DNA from 2 places in the Citrobacter telavivensis genome. Region 1 is predicted to be linked to the other one. Evidence: riboswitches for the same ligand, from Rfam matches in the RefSeq annotation. Region 1 holds a riboswitch; the other holds the start of a gene.
What was found. Region 1 has a riboswitch for cobalamin ahead of ACERJC_RS09515 (cobyrinic acid a,c-diamide synthase CobB). Riboswitches for the same ligand answer to the same signal wherever they lie in the genome.

Region 1 (5,216 bases):
CCTCTATCTGGCCAGCATTTTCAGTACATATCCGGCCGCCGCGCTTAGCGTGTGGCAGGCGGCAGGGGTCGAAATCGTCATCACCTCTATTCTGATGGGGCTGATTATGGCGCTGACGGATGATGGCAACGGCGTGCCTAAGGGACCACTGGCGCCGCTGCTGATCGGCATTCTGGTGGCGGTGATTGGCGCATCCACAGGCCCGTTGACAGGGTTTGCCATGAACCCGGCGCGTGATTTTGGTCCTAAACTGTTCGCCTGGATGGCGGGCTGGGGGGATATTGCGATGACTGGCGGACGTGATATTCCGTACTTTATTGTGCCGATTATCGCGCCACTGATTGGTGCGTGCGCGGGAGCGGCTATCTACAAGTACCTCATTGGTAAAAATTTGCCCTGTAATACCTGTAAAATTGAAGAGACAGACGCGTAATTCGGACACATACGGCTATTATCACGTCTTTAATTTCTATTTCGTGATCTGCTTTCACGAACTGACTAAAAAGTCTCCCCACCCGGGGAGACTTTTGTTATTGTCCCTTATACTTTCTGTCATTTACATACACGGATAGGGGATGATAAAAAGTGAATGTAAAATTTATGTTTTCATTATAACAATGGATTAACTGAGGGATTTTATCATGATTTCTGCGAGTACCCTGAACTCAGAACTCATTAATAAAATCGCACAGGATTTTGCGCAAGCGACCAGCCTGGCTGTTGTGGTTGTCAATATTCACGGTGATGAGATTTCTGAGCTGTTTAATTTCACGCCTTTTTGTCAACTGATGCGTCAGCATCCACAACACAGTACCCGGTGTCGTATGAGCGATCGCTGTGGAGGACTGGAAGCGTCAAAATCGGATCAACCCTGTATCTATCGCTGTCATGCCGGGCTAACCGATTTTTCTATTCCTCTCGTGATCTCAGGCCATCTTGTCGGGTTCGTCTTGTGCGGCCAGGTGCGTTTACGTAACGATGACGGTATCGATCTGCTTAACATCATGAAGGTTGACGATCGCTGGCAGGCCGATCCAGAACTGCTCAATGAGTTCAGTAATGTCCCGGAAATGGACTATTCACGCGTGATGGCCTCGGCGGATCTGCTCAAACTCATTGTTGAAAACTGCCTCAAAAAGCAGCTCAATTTCGTGGTGATCAAAGACAGTGCGCAGCCTACGGAACCTGCACGTCCGGCCCGCGCCGCCAGCCCTCATGACAGTAAGATGAAAAAAGCGTTGCGTTATATTGATGCGCATCTGTCTGACGATCTTCGTCTTGAAGATGTGGCATCGCACGTCTATCTGAGCCCGTACTATTTCAGCAAACTGTTCAAAAAATATCAGGGCATTGGTTTTAATGCGTGGGTCAATCAACAGCGCATGGCCAGTGCCAGAGAGCTGCTTTGCCACAGTGACTGGAGCATTGCCAGTATTGCCCGCAATTTAGGTTTTTCGCAAACCAGCTATTTTTGCAAAGTGTTCCGTCAGACTTATCAGGTTACGCCGCAGGCCTATCGACAAAAAATAAATGAAAACTTGCCTGCTGAGTCGGCATAAATAGCAATATTTTGCTATTGCCGATTTTTGATATTCTCGTGTAATCCGGTCATTTATAATGGTTAAGTGTTTTTAGTACAGCAATAAATTGTCATAGCGCAATAAAATATCGCTCTTTACGGAATAATCTTCACCAGTTTTTATTTCTGTGATGAGATACAGTGTCATTGTTAAGAGGTTTCATTATTCTCTTGCATGACATTTCATTCAGAATCGTTTTATTGCGGCATTTTATGTTGATAAAAAATGCGCAACGAATAAGTAACGAAAAAGTATTGTTGTGATGAGGAGAATTCATTCTGCTCATCATTTAAGCCGACAGGTTTGACACAATTGTGTCTGGGAAGGGGGTGAAAATCCCCCGCAGCCCCCGCTGCTGTGATGCTGACAACCCCGTGAAGACCACTGATCGCAAGATTGGGAAGGACGGGCGAGGACGACGCTAAGCCAGAAGACCAGCCTGTCGGATACTACCAACAACTTCGGTGGGAAGTGGGTTGCTCAGATGCGTACAGTCGGAAGACTGGGTGTCAGTACATCCCTACCACCCTGAACAGGATCAGGGTCATGGCGGCAAAGCAGTACGCGTTTGTTCTGGCAGGTACCGGTAGCGGCTGTGGTAAAACCACGGTGACGCTGGGCTTGCTGAACGCATTGAAACAACGTGGTTTACGCGTCCAACCCTGCAAAGTCGGCCCTGACTACCTGGATACCGCCTGGCATACGGCCATCAGCGGCACCGCTTCCCGTAATCTCGACAGCTTCATGCTTCCCGAATCGATTCTTAATGCGCTGTTCAGCGAACAGATGCAGGACATGGATATTGCGGTGATCGAAGGGGTGATGGGGCTGTACGACGGCTACGGCACTGACCCCAACTACTGTAGCACCGCGGCGATGGCAAAACAGTTGGGCTGCCCGGTGATTCTGCTGGTTGATGGGAAAGCCGTTTCTACCTCCATTGCCGCCACGGTGATGGGCTTCCAGCATTTTGACCCGACGCTGAACATTGCCGGCGTTATTGTTAATCGCGTTAATAGCGAGTCCCATTTCCAGTTGCTGAAAACCGCCATCGAACACTACTGCGCCGTGCCGGTGCTGGGTTACGTTCCGCGCGTTGAGGGCGTTGCGTTACCCGAACGGCATCTGGGGCTGGTGACCGCGCGCGAGTCCGTCGTGAATCAACCGTTGTGGCAGGATTTCGCTGCCCGACTGGAAAACACGCTGAATATCGACCAGTTACTGGCGTTAAGCCATCTTGAGGCGTTACCACAGGGTGAGTGGCCTGAGCTTCCTGCGGCGAACGCCGGGGACGGTCTGACGCTGGCGATGGCCGATGATGAAGCCTTTAACTTTTATTACCCCGACAACGTGAAGTTGCTGGCGCGTACCGGTGTCAACATTGTGCGCTTCAGTCCGCTCCACGATCGCGTGTTGCCCGATTGCCAGATGGTCTGGCTGGGCGGTGGTTATCCGGAACTGCATGCGGCCACGCTGGCGGCCAACAGCACCATGCTGGCAAGCCTGCGCGAGGCGCACCAGCGCGGCGTCGCGATCTACGCCGAGTGCGGCGGATTAATGTACCTCGGCAGCCTGCTGGAAGATGCTGACGGGGTAGAGCATCGCATGGCCGATATCATTCCCGGTCGCAGCAAAATGGGTAAACGACTGACCCGCTTCGGCTATTGTGAAGCGCAGGCTCTGCAGCCCACGTTGCTGGCTGCGGAAGGTGACGTGCTGCGCGGTCATGAATTTCATTACTCCGACTTTTCCCCTGAAACGCCCGCCGTGCTGGCATGTCGCAAAGTCCGTGACGGTCAGACGGTGCAAGCGTGGTCTGGCGGCTGGCGAATCGGCAATACCTTTGCCAGCTATCTGCACGTTCACTTTGCTCAGCGTCCATTAATGCTTAATCACTGGCTGAACGCCGCACGGGAGGCGTTATGACGCTACTGGCATGGTGCGTGGCCTGGCTTCTGGATGTCGTGATTGGCGACCCGCCAGACTGGCCGCATCCGGTGCGCTGGATAGGCAATCTGATCAATGTCGTGCAACGGATTATTCGCCGCTTCTGCCACAGCGATCGGGCGTTACGTATCGGCGGCGGGGTAATGTGGCTGGTGGTTGTGGGGCTGACGTGGGCGGTCGCCTGGGGCGTGTTACGGCTGGCGGCGCTGATTCATCCGTGGCTCGGTTGGGTCGTTGAAGTCTGGATGATCTTCACCGTGCTGGCGGGGCGCTGTCTGGCGACGGCGGCGCAGGAGGTTGAGCGCCCGCTACGTGAAGGTAACCTTGCGCAAAGCCGTGAAAAACTCTCGTGGATTGTCGGTCGCGATACGTCGCAACTTCAGCCGGAACAGATCAACCGGGCGGTGGTGGAAACTGTTGCGGAGAATACGGTTGACGGCATCATCGCGCCGCTGTTCTTCCTGTTACTCGGCGGCGCGCCGCTGGCGATGGCCTACAAAGCGGTGAACACCCTGGATTCCATGGTGGGCTATAAGCACGAAAAATACCGGGCGATTGGCATGGTAAGCGCGCGGCTTGACGACGTCGCGAACTATATTCCTGCGCGGCTGAGTTGGCTGTTACTGAGCGCGGCGGCGGTTTTGTGTCGGCGTAATGGCTCCCGGGCGCTCTGCGTGGGGTGGCGAGACCGCTATAACCACAGCAGTCCAAACTGCGCGTGGGCGGAGGCATCCGTTGCCGGTGCGCTGGGCATTCGACTGGGCGGCCCGAATGATTACTTTGGTGAGCGTGTTGAAAAACCGTGGATCGGCGACGCGCAGCGCACCATTTCCGTAGATGACATTTCCCAAACGATTCGACTGATGTGGGTCGCCTCAACGCTGGCTCTGGTGCTGTTCCTCGTAACGCGCTGGCTGGTGGTTGGGGTGGCCTGAGGATAAATGACAATGCAATACATCCAGCAACCCCAGGCGATTGAAGCCAAAAGTTTTGACATCATTGGCGAGATCATTAATGAAACGCGCCCGGAGTACCAGTTTGCCAGTCCGCTGCATGAAGCGATCATCAAGCGGGTGATTCATACCACCGCTGACTTTGACTGGCTGGATATTCTCTGGTTTTCGGGCGATGCGCTGGAAAAACTTTGCGCGGCGCTGAGTCGTCCGACGGTTATTTATACCGACACCACCATGGCACTTTCGGGGATTAACAAAACCCTGCTGGCGAAGACGGGGGGCGAGTGCCGCTGCTACATCAGCGATCCGCGCGTGGTAGCACAAGCGAAAGCGCAGGGGATCACCCGTTCAATGGCGGCGGTAGATGTGGCCGTGACGGAAGAGAGTGAAAAAGTGTTTGTCTTTGGCAATGCACCCACCGCACTGTTTCGCCTGCTGGAGCATGATGTGGCGGTAAGTGGCGTGGTGGGCGTACCGGTGGGGTTTGTCGGCGCGGCGGAGTCTAAAGAGGCGTTGACGCACAGTCAACTGCCCGCCATTGCAGCCCTTGGACGTAAAGGCGGCAGCAACGTTGCGGCGGCGATTGTCAACGCCATGTTGTATCACATGCAGGGGGCGCGATGAGCGATCAGACTTTCGACGCGCCCGTCTGGCATAACGGTAAAGCGCTGCGCAAAGGTTACACCACCGGATCGTGCGCCACGGCGGCGGCAAAAGTTGCCGCGCTGATGGT
Region 2 (5,216 bases), on a different contig from region 1:
TCTACCAGCCGCGTCCCTTCAGGAAGAACCTGTAAGAGTTCTTCCTGTAACAGTGGGAAATGGGTGCACCCGAGCACTACCGTATCAGGCGGTTCCGGCATCCGCAGCCATGGGCGCAGAATCCGTTGCAACTCTTCCAGCGGCACCGGCTCACCGTGCAGCTTCGCTTCCGCCAACTCCACTAGCTCCGCTGACCCCAGCATGGCTATCTGACACTCATTCGCAAAGCGCGCAATCAGCTCATGCGTATAAGGACGTTTCACCGTCCCGCGTGTTGCCAGCAGCCCGACAACGCCATTCGCCGTCAGACGCGCCGCCGGTTTGATCGCCGGCACCACGCCCACGACCGGGAAGGCAAACTTCTCACGCAAGGCCGGAAGAGAGACCGTACTGGCCGTGTTACAGGCGATAACCGCCAGGGAGAGAGGATAACGCTGCTGTACCGCCGTCACGATCTCAACAACGCGCTCAACGATAAATGCCTCGCTCTTTTCCCCATAAGGAAAAGCCACGTTATCGAAAGCGTAGATATAGTGGAGATCCGGCAGGAGATGCCGGATCTCATCATAGACCGACAACCCACCGACACCGGAATCAAATACCAGTACGGTGGGGCGTGGATCAGAAGGTGTAGCTGCCAGACAAGGTGTATTCCCGTCCTGCAGTTTGGTAGCCATAAACTGTCTCGTAATCTTTATCGAACAGGTTGGCTATTTTACCACGAACTGTGAGATGTGAGGTGAGCGGATATGAAAGTCCAATATCCCACACGCTCAGCCCGCCCATTTTCACCTTACGGGAATTGTCATAGTCGTAATCGTAGCGCTCGCCGATGTACTGATAGGTCACATCCCAGCCCAGCTCGTAGACCTGCCCGCTCAGCTCATACTTCACCTGCTGCCTGGCGCGGCGATAAAGCTGTTGATCGGTTTCATCATCGCGCGGATCCACATACTGCAACGTTAAGCGGTGATCGACCGGACCGGTTGTCAGGTTTCCCGTCCATTCCAGCCCCTTGATGGTCGCGGATTTGACGTTGAAGTAGGTATTGTTGTTGTAGTCGATCAGATTCTGGATTTTGTAGCGATAGGTCGACAAGCGCCAGTCAAGCGGACCGGTCAGCCCTTCCAGCCCAGCTTCCCACTGCTTCGATTCTTCCGGCTTCAGATTCGGGTTAGAGGCAATGCCAAAACGCTCCGCACCAAACTGTTGCCCCAGTGAAGGCGCAAGGAAGCCCGTGCCGTAAGAGAGTGTCACCTTATAGTCATCAACGAACTGCCAGCCCGCCGCCGTTTGCCAGGTGCCATGCCAGCCAAACTGGTCGTCATGATCTTCACGACCAGACGCTTCCAGCGTCACGCTGTCAATCTGCTGTTGCCCGGTCAAATAGAGGCCCGTGTTATCACGCTTATAGTTGTCTGTCCCATACTCGCCAAAGGACATCAGCTTTTCTTGCTTCCAGTCGACACCCGCGCTGACAGCACCGTGCCCGACAATAACGTTGTTACCCCACTGGACATAGCGCTGCTCCATGTCATCAAGGCTGTAACCTGTCGCATAGCGCCCGTTCAGACTGCTGTAGTTGTAGTCCTTAATACGCTGGTAATTGGCGACCAGTTGCGAAGAGTAGATACCGGAATTGAAGCGCAGCCCTGTATCCCACGACTGGGTGTAATTCTGGTGCTCGTCGTTTCCGCCGTCATAACCCCATTTCCCCTGGTCATAATCGGCATTACTGGCATAGCCGTAGCCACGGAAGTAACCCTCGAATTGATCGTTAAATTTGTGCTCAACGCCTCCCCAGAACAGCTTGTTGCGATAGCCATCGCGATCGCTATCACCGCTGTAGCTGGAGCGCGGCTGAACATCGAAGCCTTTGGTGGTCTGATATGCCCCGGCAGCGGTCACCACGGTATCACCAAAACGCTGGCGATAAGTGCCGTCATACTGCTGATAGCCTTTTGACCCCACGCCAGCATTGATCTGCGAACGCTCCTCACCGGCCATGGTGATAATGTTCACTACTCCGCCAATGGCACCGGAACCATAAATCGCTGAACGCGGGCCGCGGATATATTCGATGCGCTGCACCAGCGAGACCGGAATCTGATCAATATCGGAGTTATTCGAAATGCCCGGACGGGCGACCGGAATACCATCCACTAACACCAGAACGTGTTTCGCTTCGGTACCCCGCACAAACAGAGAAGAGCTTTGCCCCATGCCGCCATTCTGGGCGACATCCACGCCAGGCAGACGGCGCATGACATCAAGGACAGTTCGGGACTGCCAGCGTTCGATATCTTCACGCGTGACAATGTCAGTTGGTGCCAGAACGGTATTAACAGGTTGCTGAAAACGGTTTGCCGTCACGACAAGCGTGTCAGGCGTGGCATCCTGTGCCCAACCTGAAAAGGCCGTGACGGAGAGCGCCGTCAACAGCGATGTTTTTTTAATCATTGTAAAGCATCCACAATATAAGAAGGATGCCGCAGGTCCCACCGATAGTACGCGATGATGAAAACCAGTTGCGACGTTAGCCGGCAGGTCTTCGGGCTTGGAAGGGTATCCCCGTCAGGGATACCAGAAATGAAGACTTCCCACCCGAGGGCAGTGTCTGCTTACGCTCTCATCTCACCTTTCCTTACCGCTGCGCGTCAGCTCCAGATTTACACTGGATTCCCTATTAACTCACAGGACCGGCACACGGATGCTACAGTTTGTAACATCTTACTGTCCAGCGTGATTGTTAAATATCGGAAGTCATCAATGTCTGGACATCTGTTGAGCAATCCCTACAATCCCCGCGTACTTATATTTTTCAGGATACATCATGACCCCCGAACACCTTCCGACAGAACAGTATGACGCGCAGCTCGCCGAGAAAGTGGTGCGCTTGCAGAGTATGATGGCGCCCTTTTCTGGCCTGGTTCCGGAAGTGTTTCGCTCGCCGGTCAGTCACTACCGTATGCGTGCGGAGTTCCGCATCTGGCACGATGGTGACGACCTGTATCACATCATTTTTGATCAGCAGAGCAAAAGCCGAATTCGCGTCGACAGCTTCCCGGCGGCGAGTGAACTGATCAATCAGTTAATGACCGCGATGATCGCTGGCGTACGCGACAACCGCGTGCTGCGCCATAAGCTGTTCCAGATTGATTACCTGACCACCATGAGCAATCAGGCGGTGGTCTCGCTGCTGTATCATAAAAAGCTGGACGATGAGTGGCGTGAAGCCGCCGAAGCATTGCGCGATGCGCTGCGCGCGCAGAACCTGAACGTGCATCTGATTGGCCGCGCGACGAAAACGAAAATCGCGCTGGACCAGGATTACATCGACGAACGCTTGCCGGTTGCGGGCAAAGAGATGATTTATCGTCAGGTCGAGAACAGCTTTACGCAACCCAATGCGGCAATGAACATTCAGATGCTGGAGTGGGCGCTGGATGTTACCCGCGAATCGAAAGGCGATCTGCTCGAACTGTACTGCGGGAATGGCAACTTTTCGCTCGCGCTGGCGCGCAACTTTGAGCGCGTACTGGCGACCGAAATCGCTAAACCCTCGGTTGCCGCCGCGCAATACAACATTGCGGCGAATCAGATTGATAACGTGCAGATTATCCGCATGGCGGCGGAAGAGTTTACGCAGGCGATGAACGGCGTGCGCGAGTTTAACCGCTTGCAGGGCATCGATCTGAAAAGCTATCAGTGCGAAACGATTTTTGTCGATCCGCCCCGCAGCGGTCTGGACAGTGAGACGGAGAAAATGGTGCAGGCGTATCCGCGTATTCTGTACATCTCCTGCAATCCACAGACGCTGTGCAAGAACCTGGAAACCTTGAGCCAGACGCATAACGTCTCACGTCTGGCGCTGTTCGATCAGTTCCCGTATACGCACCATATGGAGTGCGGAGTGTTGTTGACGGCGAAGTAATCGGTTATCGGCCGGATAAGGCATTTATGCCGCATCCGGCCTGGACGTCAGCCGCTTTTATTCCGACACTTCCTGCTTGCGATTACGCATTTTCACGCCGATCCAGAAGACCAGAATGACCGACAGCACCGCCGGGAAGAAGTTGGAGCCGATATCCGGATACTCCGCGCGCACCACGGTGCTGTAAAGCAGAACGCCGAGAATAAAGCAGGCGGCAGACAGGCCCGGTAACCCCACAGGCATGGTGCGATTCTGATAACGTTGATGCAGACAGTACACCGTCAGCACCAGCGAGATAATCGGGAATACAGAGAACGGCACGATGGAGCTAAACAGCGCCGCGAATGTGCCATTGATCGACAAGCCAGCGACCAGCGCCAGCAACAGCGTACCTTTATCCTGAACTGACTGTTTCATTGCTCTTCCTTCACGTTACCTGGAATGAGGGTCATCTTCTCTTGTTCGCGGCGATACCAGTAAAACGCGCCTTTCGAAATCATGCGCAGTTGCAGTACCAGTCGCTCTTCTAACTGTTGGCGTTGTTCCGCCCCCACGTCCAGCGCCTCGGCGCCTGCACTGAAGACAATCGTCACCATCGCTTCGGCTTGCGCTTCAGTAAACGCGCGCGGCATATGGTTTTCGAGTTCCAGATAATCCGCAAGTTCCGCGATGAAGTGCTGAATTTCTCGTGCAACGGCGGCACGGAAAGCCGCTGAGGTACCAGAACGTTCACGCAATAATAAACGGAAGGCGTTGGGGTTGTTACCGATGAACTCCATAAATGTAGAGACCGAGGTGCGGATCACACTCCCGCCCTTGGCGATACGCTGACGAGCCTGGCGCATCAACTGACGCAGCATCAGACCGCTTTCATCGACCATCGTCAGGCCGAGTTCATCAACATCACGGAAATGACGATAAAAGGAGGTTGGCGCAATGCCCGCTTCGCGCGCGACTTCACGCAAACTCAGGCTGGCGAAGCTACGCTCTGCGCTCAGTTGACTAAATGCGGCCTCTACCAGCGAACGCCGGGTTTTTTCTTTTTGCTGCGCTCTAACGCCCATCACGATGTCTGAATCCTTCCATATGTCTTGTCTGGCACTATACCAGAGTTCAAAGTTAATCTGCTTGTTCCGCTTTGTGAATGATTGTTTGCGCGCAGTTTGTGCTTCAGCTTCGCAAAAAAGCACAACGATAATTGGGTTATCCCGGCAATGATGTTACTATTCTGTTGCTTTTATGTATAAGAACAGGTAAGCCTTACCATGCCACATTCCTACGA

Region 2: it holds a riboswitch for cobalamin, as region 1 does, so the genes downstream of both, btuB (TonB-dependent vitamin B12 receptor BtuB) here and ACERJC_RS09515 (cobyrinic acid a,c-diamide synthase CobB) in region 1, are expected to answer to the same signal.

The regions. Positions count from the first base shown of each region.
Region 1 covers NZ_JBGUBF010000001.1:1,979,802-1,985,017, reverse strand. The annotation lists gene pduF (propanediol diffusion facilitator PduF) at 1-433, shown strand, start outside; gene pocR (transcriptional regulator PocR) at 642-1,559, shown strand; cobalamin riboswitch at 1,863-2,037, shown strand; gene ACERJC_RS09515 (cobyrinic acid a,c-diamide synthase CobB) at 2,127-3,506, shown strand; gene cbiB (adenosylcobinamide-phosphate synthase CbiB) at 3,503-4,462, shown strand; gene ACERJC_RS09505 (cobalt-precorrin-8 methylmutase) at 4,475-5,107, shown strand; gene cbiD (cobalt-precorrin-5B (C(1))-methyltransferase CbiD) at 5,104-5,216, shown strand, end outside.
Region 2 covers NZ_JBGUBF010000007.1:551-5,766, forward strand. The annotation lists gene murI (glutamate racemase) at 1-677, opposite strand, end outside; gene btuB (TonB-dependent vitamin B12 receptor BtuB) at 622-2,460, opposite strand; cobalamin riboswitch at 2,526-2,719, opposite strand; gene trmA (tRNA (uridine(54)-C5)-methyltransferase TrmA) at 2,834-3,934, shown strand; gene ACERJC_RS21025 (YijD family membrane protein) at 3,992-4,351, opposite strand; gene fabR (HTH-type transcriptional repressor FabR) at 4,348-5,001, opposite strand; gene sthA (Si-specific NAD(P)(+) transhydrogenase) at 5,200-5,216, shown strand, end outside.